3 regions of the Streptomyces sp. NPDC019531 genome follow, and region 3 is predicted to be linked to each of the others. Evidence: riboswitches for the same ligand, from Rfam matches in the RefSeq annotation. Region 3 holds a riboswitch; each other region holds the start of a gene.
What was found. Region 3 has a riboswitch for thiamine pyrophosphate ahead of thiO (glycine oxidase ThiO). Riboswitches for the same ligand answer to the same signal wherever they lie in the genome.
Positions count from the first base shown of each region.

Region 1: linked by a shared signal. The riboswitch ahead of ACI2L1_RS04095 (thiamine ABC transporter substrate binding subunit) and the one ahead of thiO (glycine oxidase ThiO) in region 3 are both predicted to bind thiamine pyrophosphate.
Region 2: linked by a shared signal. The riboswitch ahead of thiC (phosphomethylpyrimidine synthase ThiC) and the one ahead of thiO (glycine oxidase ThiO) in region 3 are both predicted to bind thiamine pyrophosphate.

Region 1 covers NZ_JBJDQL010000002.1:425,822-429,089, forward strand. The annotation lists gene ACI2L1_RS04085 (phosphatidate cytidylyltransferase) at 1-645, shown strand, start outside; gene rlmN (23S rRNA (adenine(2503)-C(2))-methyltransferase RlmN) at 801-1,907, shown strand; TPP riboswitch at 1,931-2,038, shown strand; gene ACI2L1_RS04095 (thiamine ABC transporter substrate binding subunit) at 2,035-3,105, shown strand; gene ACI2L1_RS04100 (ABC transporter permease) at 3,150-3,268, shown strand, end outside.
Region 2 covers NZ_JBJDQL010000003.1:338,560-341,827, forward strand. The annotation lists gene ACI2L1_RS05845 (YibE/F family protein) at 1-1,370, opposite strand, end outside; TPP riboswitch at 1,442-1,631, shown strand; gene thiC (phosphomethylpyrimidine synthase ThiC) at 1,624-3,268, shown strand, end outside.
Region 3 covers NZ_JBJDQL010000016.1:138,073-141,340, reverse strand. The annotation lists gene ACI2L1_RS20705 (thiazole synthase) at 1-397, opposite strand, end outside; gene thiS (sulfur carrier protein ThiS) at 401-601, opposite strand; gene thiO (glycine oxidase ThiO) at 598-1,755, opposite strand; TPP riboswitch at 1,753-1,864, opposite strand; gene ACI2L1_RS20690 (hypothetical protein) at 1,917-2,267, shown strand; gene ACI2L1_RS20685 (NAD(P)/FAD-dependent oxidoreductase) at 2,300-3,268, shown strand, end outside.

The DNA of each region.
Region 1 (3,268 bases), on a different contig from region 3:
AGGGCGCCACTCGTGCCGCTGGCGCTCGGCGGGGCCGCGATGGTCGTCGCCGGGTACGTCCGGGGGGCCGAGGGAGCCTGGGTCGCCATGGCGCTCACGGCGCTCGCGGTCCTGGTCTGGCGGATGACGGAACCGCCCGAGGGCTACCTCAAGGACGTCACGGCGGGCGTCTTCGCCGCGTTCTACGTTCCGTTCCTGGCCACGTTCGTCGCCATGATGCTGACGGCGGAGGACGGGGCGGCCCGGGTCCTCATGTTCCTCCTGCTGACCGTGGTCAGTGACACCGGCGCGTACGCCGTCGGCTGGCGCTTCGGCACCCACAAGCTCGCACCGCGCATCAGCCCCGGCAAGACCCGTGAGGGCCTGGCCGGAGCGGTGGCGTTCGCGATGGTGGCGGGCGCGCTGTGCATGGAGTTCCTGATCGACGACGGCACGTGGTGGCAGGGCCTGCTCCTGGGCCTCGCGGTCGCGGGCAGCGCGACGCTGGGCGACCTCGGCGAGTCGATGATCAAGCGGGACCTCGGCATCAAGGACATGGGCACACTGCTGCCGGGCCACGGCGGAATCATGGACCGCCTGGACTCCCTTCTGCCGACGGCTCCGGTGGTGTGGCTGCTGCTGGTGCTGTTCGTGGGGTCCGGCTGACCTCGCTCGTACGGCCTTTCCTGTACGGCCGTTTCGGCCCCCGTCCTGTCCAGGGCGGGGGTCTTCTTCGTGGTCGTGGGCCCGATGGCCGCGGCCACCGGGCCCATGGATCTTCTGGACCTGGTCCCCGAATGATCTGCGACACTGGTACGGCTATGCCTAAGCCCGGAGAACTCACTTTCGTCGCCCCCCGCGGAGCCAAGAAGCCGCCGCGGCACCTTGCCGATCTCACTCCTGCCGAGCGCAAGGAGGTCGTGGCCGGGATCGGGGAGAAGCCGTTTCGTGCCAAGCAGCTCTCGCAGCACTACTTCGCGCGGTACGCGCACGACCCGGCGGAGTGGACCGACATCCCCGCCGGTGCGCGCGGCAAGCTCCAGGAGGCGCTGCTTCCCGAGCTGATGACCGTCGTACGGCATCTGTCGACCGACCAGGGGACCACGCGCAAGACGCTGTGGCGGTTGTTCGACGGGACGCTCGTGGAGTCGGTGCTGATGCGGTACCCGGACCGGGTGACCATGTGCATCAGCTCGCAGGCCGGGTGCGGGATGAACTGTCCCTTCTGTGCGACCGGGCAGGCGGGGCTGGACAGGAATCTGTCCACTGCCGAGATCGTCCACCAGATCGTCGACGGGATGCGGGCGCTGAGGGACGGAGAGGTGCCCGGTGGCCCCGCGCGGCTCTCCAACATCGTCTTCATGGGGATGGGCGAGCCGCTCGCCAACTACAAGCGGGTCGCCACGGCGATTCGCGCGCTCACCGATCCCGCGCCTGACGGGGTGGGGCTGTCGCAGCGGGGAATCACCGTGTCGACCGTGGGCCTCGTGCCCGCCATTCATCGGTTCGCCGACGAAGGGTTCAAGTGCCGGCTCGCGATCTCCCTGCACGCCCCCGACGACGAGCTCCGCGACACCCTCGTCCCCGTGAACACGCGGTGGAAGGTGCGCGAGGTGCTGGATGCCGGGTTCGAGTACGTCGAGAAGAGCGGGCGTCGGCTGTCCATCGAGTACGCGCTGATCCGGGACATCAATGACCAGGCGTGGCGGGGTGACCGGCTCGGTCGTCTGCTCAGGGGCAAGCCCGTGCATGTGAATCTGATCCCGCTGAACCCGACGCCCGGGTCGAAGTGGACCGCCTCCCGGCCCGAGGACGAGAAGGCGTTCGTCGAGGCCATCGCCGCCCATGGTGTGCCGGTGACCGTCCGGGACACCCGTGGGCAGGAGATCGACGGGGCCTGTGGTCAGCTGGCGGCCACCGAGCGGTAATCTTTAGCTCGTACGTACACCTTCATATCCGACAGGGGAGCGCCACAGCGCTGAGAGTGCGGCAATCGAGCCGCAGACCCTCTGAACCTCGCCCAGGTCATTCTGGGTAGGAAGTTCGGTCATCACCGTGAACAACAAGAAGTTTCTTGCTGCCGTCGTCGGCCTCGGCCTGGTCACGCTGTCCGCGTGCGGGTCGTCCTCGTCCGACTCGGAGGGCTCCGGCTCCAAGACCGTCACGCTCGTCAGCCACGACTCGTGGGCCGTCTCCAAGAGCGTTCTCGCCGACTTCGAGAAGAAGTCCGGCTACCAGGTCAAGGTCCTGGAGGACGGCGACGCCGGGCAGGCCGTCAACAAGGCCATCCTCACCAAGGACAATCCGCAGGGCGACGTCTTCTTCGGCGTCGACAACACCCTGCTCTCCCGCGCGCTCGACAACGGACTCTTCCAGTCGTACGAGGCGAAGGGCGCCGATCGGATCAAGGCCGGGTACCGGGTCGACGGGAACAAGGTCACGCCCGTCGACACCGGCGACATCTGCGTCAACTACGACAAGGCCTGGTTCACCGAGCACAAGCTCCAGCCGCCGACGTCGTACGACGATCTGATCAAGCCCGCCTACAAGAACCTCCTCGTCACCGAGAACGCCTCCACCTCCTCGCCGGGCCTCGGTTTCCTCCTCGGGAGTGCCGCGAAGTACGGCGACGACGGCTGGCAGGGCTACTGGAAGAAGCTCAGGGCCAACGGCGTCAAGGTCGTCGACGGCTGGGAGCAGGCCTACAACGAGGAGTTCTCCGGTTCCGCGGGGGGCAAGAAGGCGAAGGCCGACCGGCCGCTCGTCGTGTCGTACGCCTCCTCGCCGCCCGCCGAGGTGATCTACGCCGACCCGAAGCCGACGACCGCTCCCACCGGGGTCGCCGAGGGCACCTGCTTCCGGCAGATCGAGTACGCCGGGCTGCTCAGCAACGCCGGGAACACCAAGGGCGGCAAGGCGTTCCTGGACTTCCTGCTCACCAAGGAGTTCCAGCAGGACATGCCGCTCAACATGTTCGTGTACCCGGTCGTCGAGGGCGCCCAGGTGCCGGCCGAGTTCACGAAGTACGGTCCGCAGGCCAAGGATCCCGAGACCATGGACCCGGCGAAGATCGCCGACAACCGTGACGACTGGGTCAAGTCGTGGACCTCACTCGTACTGAAGTAAGGCCCCGCAAGCCTTTCCACCACGGGGCGGCGCGGCTCGGGCTCATGGCCGTGCCCGTCGCGTTCTTCGCCGTCTTCTTCGCCTGGCCCGTGGCCGCCATCGTCGCACGGGGACTCGAAGTCGACGGGACCTGGCAGCTCGGGCGCATCGCCGATGTCCTCAC
Region 2 (3,268 bases), on a different contig from region 3:
GCGAGGACGAGCGTGTTGACCACGGACGCGATGTGGTCGCGGCCGATCCGGATACCGGCGCGGTACAGCCCGCGCCAGCCCATCGCCGGGTTGGCCTCGTGCAGTTCCCAGACCGCCGAGGTCTGGGTGACCGTCACATCGTCGAGTACACCGAGCGAGCCGATGATGACGCCGGCGAGCAGCAGACCACTCATGTCGATCGACGGATACAGACCATGGATGAGCCCGGTGTTGTCGTCCGTGTTGCCGGTGAGCGCGGCCCAGCCGATGAACTGCGAGCCGAGAACGCCGATCAGCACCAGGGAGATCAGCGTGCCGAGGACCGCCACGGAGGTTCTCGCCGAAAGACCGTGGCACAGGTAGAGGGCGATCAGCATGATGGCGCTCGCCCCGATCACCGCCACGAGCAGCGGGTTCGAGCCCTGCAGGATCGCCGGCAGGATGAAGAAGTTCAGCACCATGAAGCTGATGGCCAGCGCGACCAGCGCCATGACTCCGCGCAGCCGTCCGACGACCACGACGGCGAGTGCGAAGATGCCGGCGAGCAGCCCCATCGGGAGCCTGCGATTCACGTCGGTGACCGAGTACTGCAAGTCCCGGGGCGCGGAGGGCTCGTACGCGACCACGACCTTCTCGCCCTCGTGCAACTGCCTCGACTGGTCCGGCTGGACGATCTCCGTGAAGGTGCGGCCGTTGTCCTTGCCGGTGTCGACCCGGATCGTCGCCTTCTTGCAGGTGCCGTTCGCCTGCTGCTCGGCGGAGGAGCCCTCGGCGGTGGAGGTGTCCCCGGTCGGGGTCTCCCCCGAGGCGTTCACCGACTTGCAGCTGACGCTCACGACCTTGCTGACCGTGGCCTGCTGGGTCTGCCGGTCGAAGCCGACACCGGTCCGTTCGTGTGCTGGAGCTCCACCGGGCCAGAGCACCGCGAGCCCCACCACGACGGCCACACCGAAGGGGATCAGGATCGCCGCGATGACCTTGCGCAGGTGCTTGGAGACGGGCGCCGCCGGGCCGTGGTTATGGCTGTGACCGTGCGAGTGGCCGGGTCCACCGCCGCCGCCGGACCCGGGACCGCTCGCATGCACGGGCCCGTCGCCGGGTCCGTGCCCGTGGCTGTCATCGCCTCCACCACGACCGCCGTGACGGCTGTCGTCACCGTCGTCACCGCTGCCATAGCCACCGCCACCAGCGTCCTGCTCGTGGCCGTAACCGTGCCCACCGCTGTGCTCGTGCTCGTGCCAGCCGTCGGCGCCGCCACCCCTGGGGCCACTGGGGGAGCCACTGCCGGGCCCAAGCCGGGGGCCGTTTCCGGGGCCCGGACGGCGCGGAGGCTCGGGGGGCGGGTACGGAGGCTGATGCGTCGTGGTCACCGACCGATCATCGCAAGAACGACAGGGGCCCTCTGTTCACCGCGCCCGAATTGACGCTAGCGTGGTGGCAACTTTGTACACGCGGGAGCTCGGAGCACCGGGCTGAGAGGGCGCTGACCTCCGTCCCAGCGATGTTTCACGTGGAACATCACGTCAAGTGAGTGACGTTCCCCACGAAACGTCGGCAGACGGAAACCGCTGCGTCGACCGCCGAACCTGTTACCGGGTAATGCCGGCGTAGGGAGTAGGTCTCATGACCATCAAGGACGCGCGCACGCCTGCCTCCGAGCAGATCGACGAGGAGGCCGGGACGTCCATCGGCTGGCACAAGGGGTACGTGACGGGCCCAGAGGGCTCGCGCCCCGATCTCCGGGTGCCGGTCCGCCAGGTGCACCTCACCAACGGGCAGTCGGTCACGCTGTACGACACGTCGGGCCCGTACACCGATCCGTTCACCGAGACGGACGTCCGCCGGGGCCTTGTGCCGCTGCGGGAGAACTGGATCATCGCCCGCGGCGACACCGAGGAGTACGCGGGCCGTCCCTCGCGCCCCGAGGACGACGGGATCAAGCACACCTCACCACGCGGTGGCCTGCGCAACCTCGACGCGGTGTTCCCGGGGCGGCCACGCCAGCCGCGCCGCAGCCGCGACGGCAACGCGGTCACACAGCTCGCTTACGCCCGCCGCGGTGAGATCACACCGGAGATGGAGTACGTCGCCATCCGGGAGAGCGTCGAACCCGAGGTGGTCCGGGAGGAGATCGCTGCGGGCCGTGCGGTGCTCCCGGCGAACGTCAACCACCCGGAGATCGAGCCGATGATCATCGGTAAGCGGTTCCTGGTGAAGGTCAACGCCAACATCGGCAACTCCGCGGTCACCTCCTCAATCGAGGAGGAGGTCGAGAAGATGACCTGGGCGACCCGCTGGGGCGCCGACACGGTCATGGACCTGTCCACCGGCCGCAACATCCACACCACCCGCGAGTGGGTGCTGCGCAACTCCCCCGTCCCCATCGGCACGGTGCCGCTCTACCAGGCGCTGGAGAAGGTCGACGGCCGCGCCGAGGAACTGACCTGGGAGATCTACAAGGACACGGTCATCGAGCAGGCCGAGCAGGGCGTCGACTACATGACGGTCCACGCGGGCGTCCGGCTGCCGTACGTACCGCTGACGGCCAACCGCAAGACGGGCATCGTCTCGCGCGGTGGCTCGATCATGGCGGCCTGGTGCCTCGCACACCACAAGGAGTCGTTCCTCTACGAGAACTTCGAGGAGCTCTGCGAGATCCTCGCCGCCTATGACGTCACGTACTCGCTGGGTGACGGCCTCAGGCCCGGTTCGATCGCGGACGCCAACGACGAGGCGCAGTTCGCGGAGTTGCGCACGCTCGGGGAACTCAACACGATCGCGAAGCGTTTCAACGTACAGACCATGATCGAGGGCCCGGGACATGTCCCGATGCACAAGATCAAGGAGAACATCGAGCTTCAGCAGGAGATCTGTGAGGAAGCTCCCTTCTATACGCTCGGCCCGCTGACCACCGACATCGCGCCGGCCTACGACCACATCACCTCAGGTATCGGCGCCGCGATGATCGCCTGGTGGGGCACCGCGATGCTCTGCTACGTCACGCCCAAGGAGCACCTGGGCCTGCCCAACCGGGACGACGTCAAGACCGGTGTCATCACCTATAAGATCGCGGCCCACGCGGCCGACCTCGCCAAGGGACACCCAGGCGCCCAGGAATGGGACGACGCCCTCTCCGACGCCCGCTTCGAGTTCCGGTGGGAGGACCAGTTCAACCTCGCCCTGGACCCGGACACGGCCCGTGAGTTCCACGACGAGACCCTCCCGGCCGAACCGGCCAAGACGGCCCACTTCTGCTCCATGTGCGGCC
Region 3 (3,268 bases):
TGTACGGCAGCACCGTGAAGCCGTCGTCGACCAGGGTCTCCGCCGCGTCCAGGAGCTCTATGGGGTCCGGCAGCAGCGTGCGCTCGTCGGCGATGACCTCCAGCTTGACCACCTCGGTAGCGAGCGCCTCACGCGCGAGGCGGGCCGTCAGGACGGCCTCCCCGGCGGTGAAGCAGCCGGCCGTGTTCGGCAGGACCTGGATGCCGAGCCTGGCGAGGACGGACAGCACCGAACCGTGCACCGAGGGGTCCACGCGCCGCATCGCGACCGTCGTCAGCTCGGTACCGGAGGCGATCAGCGCCCGCTCCAGCACGTCCAGGCTGGGCGCCCCGCCGGTGCCCATGATCAGCCGGGACGAGAACGTCGTACCGCCGAGGACAAAGGGATCGTCGGCCATGGGTCAGCCTCCTTGGACGGCGGTGAGGACTTCTACGCGGTCTCCCTCGGCGAGGGCGGTCGCCTGCCATCGCGCGCGCGGGACGACGGTCTCGTTGAGCGCGGCGGCGACCCCGGAGGGCGCCGGGGTCAGCGCCCGCACGACGGTGTCGAGGGCCGTTCCGGGAGCGAACTCCCGCGACTCCCCGTTGACGGAGATGTTCATGCCGGCTGCTCCACGCGCTGAAGGAAACGCTTCGGGGTGAACGGGCGGGCCACCTGCGGGAGTTCACCGGTGGTCAGGACGTGCGCCATGACGTCCCCGGTGACCGGTGTCAGCAGTACGCCGTTGCGGTAGTGACCGGTGGCCAGCAGGAGGCCCGGCAGTTCCGTCGGGCCGAGCAGCGGGGCGTTGTCAGGGGAGCCCGGGCGCAGTCCCGCGCGGGTCTCCGTGAGCGGCAGCTCGGTGATCCCGGGGACCAGCTCGTGTGCGTCCCGCAGCAGCTCGTACACCCCGCCCGCGGTGACCGTCGTGTCCCAGCCCAGCTCCTCGCTGGTCGCGCCGATCACGAGCTCGCCGTTTTCCCGCGGCACCAGATAGACCTGGCTGCCGCGTACGACGGCCCGCACGGTGCGGCTCAGGAAGGGCGCGTGGCGCTGAGGCACCGTCAGACGCAGCACCTGCCCCTTCACGGGCCGTACGGGCGGCAGGAGGGCCTCCGGGACCCCTTCCAGACGGCCGCTGAGGCTCCCGGCGGCGAGCACCACGTGGTCCGCGCTCAGCTCGTCGCCGTCCGTCGTGGTGACCCCGGCGGCCCGGTCCCGTACGAGACGCAGGCGCTCGGCCCACACGCGGTTGAAGGCCACGCCCGTCTGCTCGCACGCGGCCAGCAACGCGCGCGTGAGTCGCCGCGGATCGATCTGGTGGTCGCCGTCCACCCGCAGCCCGCCGCGCACCCCCGGCGCGAGCATCGGCTCCAGGCGCCGGCACTCCCGGCCGGACAGCCACTCCGACTCCAGCCCCGACTGCCGCTGCAGCGCGTGCAGTTCGCGCAGATGGGCGCGGTCGTCGGCATCCAGGGCGACGGCGAGCGTGCCGCAGCGGCGGTAGCCGAGGTCATGGCCGGTCAGGTCGGTGAGCTCGGCCGCGAAGTCCGGGTAGCGCCGGGCCGAGGCGAGATTCAGACCGAGCAGGGTCTGCTCGCCGTAGTGCAGTTCGGTGACCGCGGCCAGCATCCCGGCGGCCACCTGGGCGGCTCCGCCGCCCGGTTCCGGGTCCACGACGGCCGTGGTGAGACCGCGCTGTGCGGCCCGCCAGGCCGTGACCAGGCCGATGATGCCGCCCCCTACGACGAGGACGTCTGACGTACGTGAGGACATGGGCGTCCAGCCCCTCCCTTCGCCGGCATGACCCGGATCAGGTTCGTACGGTCGGAGGCCGCCAGCCTCCCTCTCAGCCCGGTGCGTCCGGGCTCCCGCGAGTGCTCTACGTTGGCCACCCTAGCCCTTCGTTCCGCGCCTCTGTAAGGGAGCCTTCCGTCATGCCCCCCTCGCTCGACGGCCTCGTCCTCGCCCCGGTGGCCGACCAGGCCCCAGGTCAGGTGGGTACACGGACCCGGTTCACGTACCACCAGGAGGACGGGCAGATCTGGGCCGAGTACGCGGGCGGCGACGTCGTACGCGGACATCTGGTCGGCACGCGCGCGGGGGACCGTCTCGACTTCCGGTACGTGCAGCTCAAGGGCGACGGCACGACGTCCTCAGGGCATTGTGTCGCGACGGTCGTGGAGCTGGCGGACGGCCGGGTGCGGCTTGAGGAAACATGGGAGTGGGAGTCGCAGCCCGGCAGTGGGACAAGCGTTGTGGAGCAGGTCACGCCGCACGACTCCTGACTGACTGATTGTCAGTTGACTATGGTGATCAAATGAGCGAGCAGACGCGGGCACAGCGGCGGGTGGTCGTGGTCGGCGCGGGCATGGCGGGCGTGCAGACCGCGGTCGCCCTGCGCGAACAGGGCTTCAAGGGCACCGTGACCGTGATCGGCGCGGAGCCCCATCAGCCGTACGACCGGCCGCCGCTGTCCAAGGCGGTCCTGCTCGGGAAGGCCGAGGGCTCCGCCTTCGACGTGGACTTCGAGGCCCTCGGTATCGAACTGCTGCTCGGCCGTGAGGTGCTGCGCGTACGCCCCGAAGCGCACGAGCTGGACACCGGGGCCGGGCCCTTCCCGTACGAGGTCCTGGTCCTCGCCACCGGGGCCGAACCGATCCGGCTGCCCGGCACCGAGGGTGTGCCCGGCGTGCATCTGCTGCGCACCCTGGACGACGCCGAGCAGCTGCGCCCCGTGCTCGCCCGCCGGCACGACATCGTGGTCGTCGGCGCGGGCTGGATCGGTGCCGAGTTCGCCACCGCCGCGCGCGAGGCGGGTTGTGCGGTGACGGTCGTGGAAGCCGCCGACCGGCCGCTCGCCGGCGCGCTGCCCGCCGAGGTGGCCGCCCCGATGGCCTCCTGGTACGCCGACGCCGGCGCCGTGCTGCGCACCCACGCGCGCGTGGCACGCGTCGAGCCCGGAGCGGTCGTCCTCGACGACGGCTCCCGGGTGGCCGCGGGCGCCGTCGTGGTCGGCATCGGCGCACGGCCCGCCACGGCGTGGCTCGCCGGTTCGGGCATCGAGCTCGGGGCGCATGGTGAGGTCGTCGCCGACGACCGCCTGCGCACCTCCGTGCCGGACGTCTACGCGGTCGGCGACTGCGCCTCCTTCCCCTCGGGGAGATACGGCGAGCGCCTGCTGGTCCACCACTGGGACAACGCCCTCCAGGGCCCGCGCACGGTGGCCGCCGACATCCTGGGCGAGACTCCCTCGGTCTACGACCCGGTCCCGTACTTCTGGTCCGAG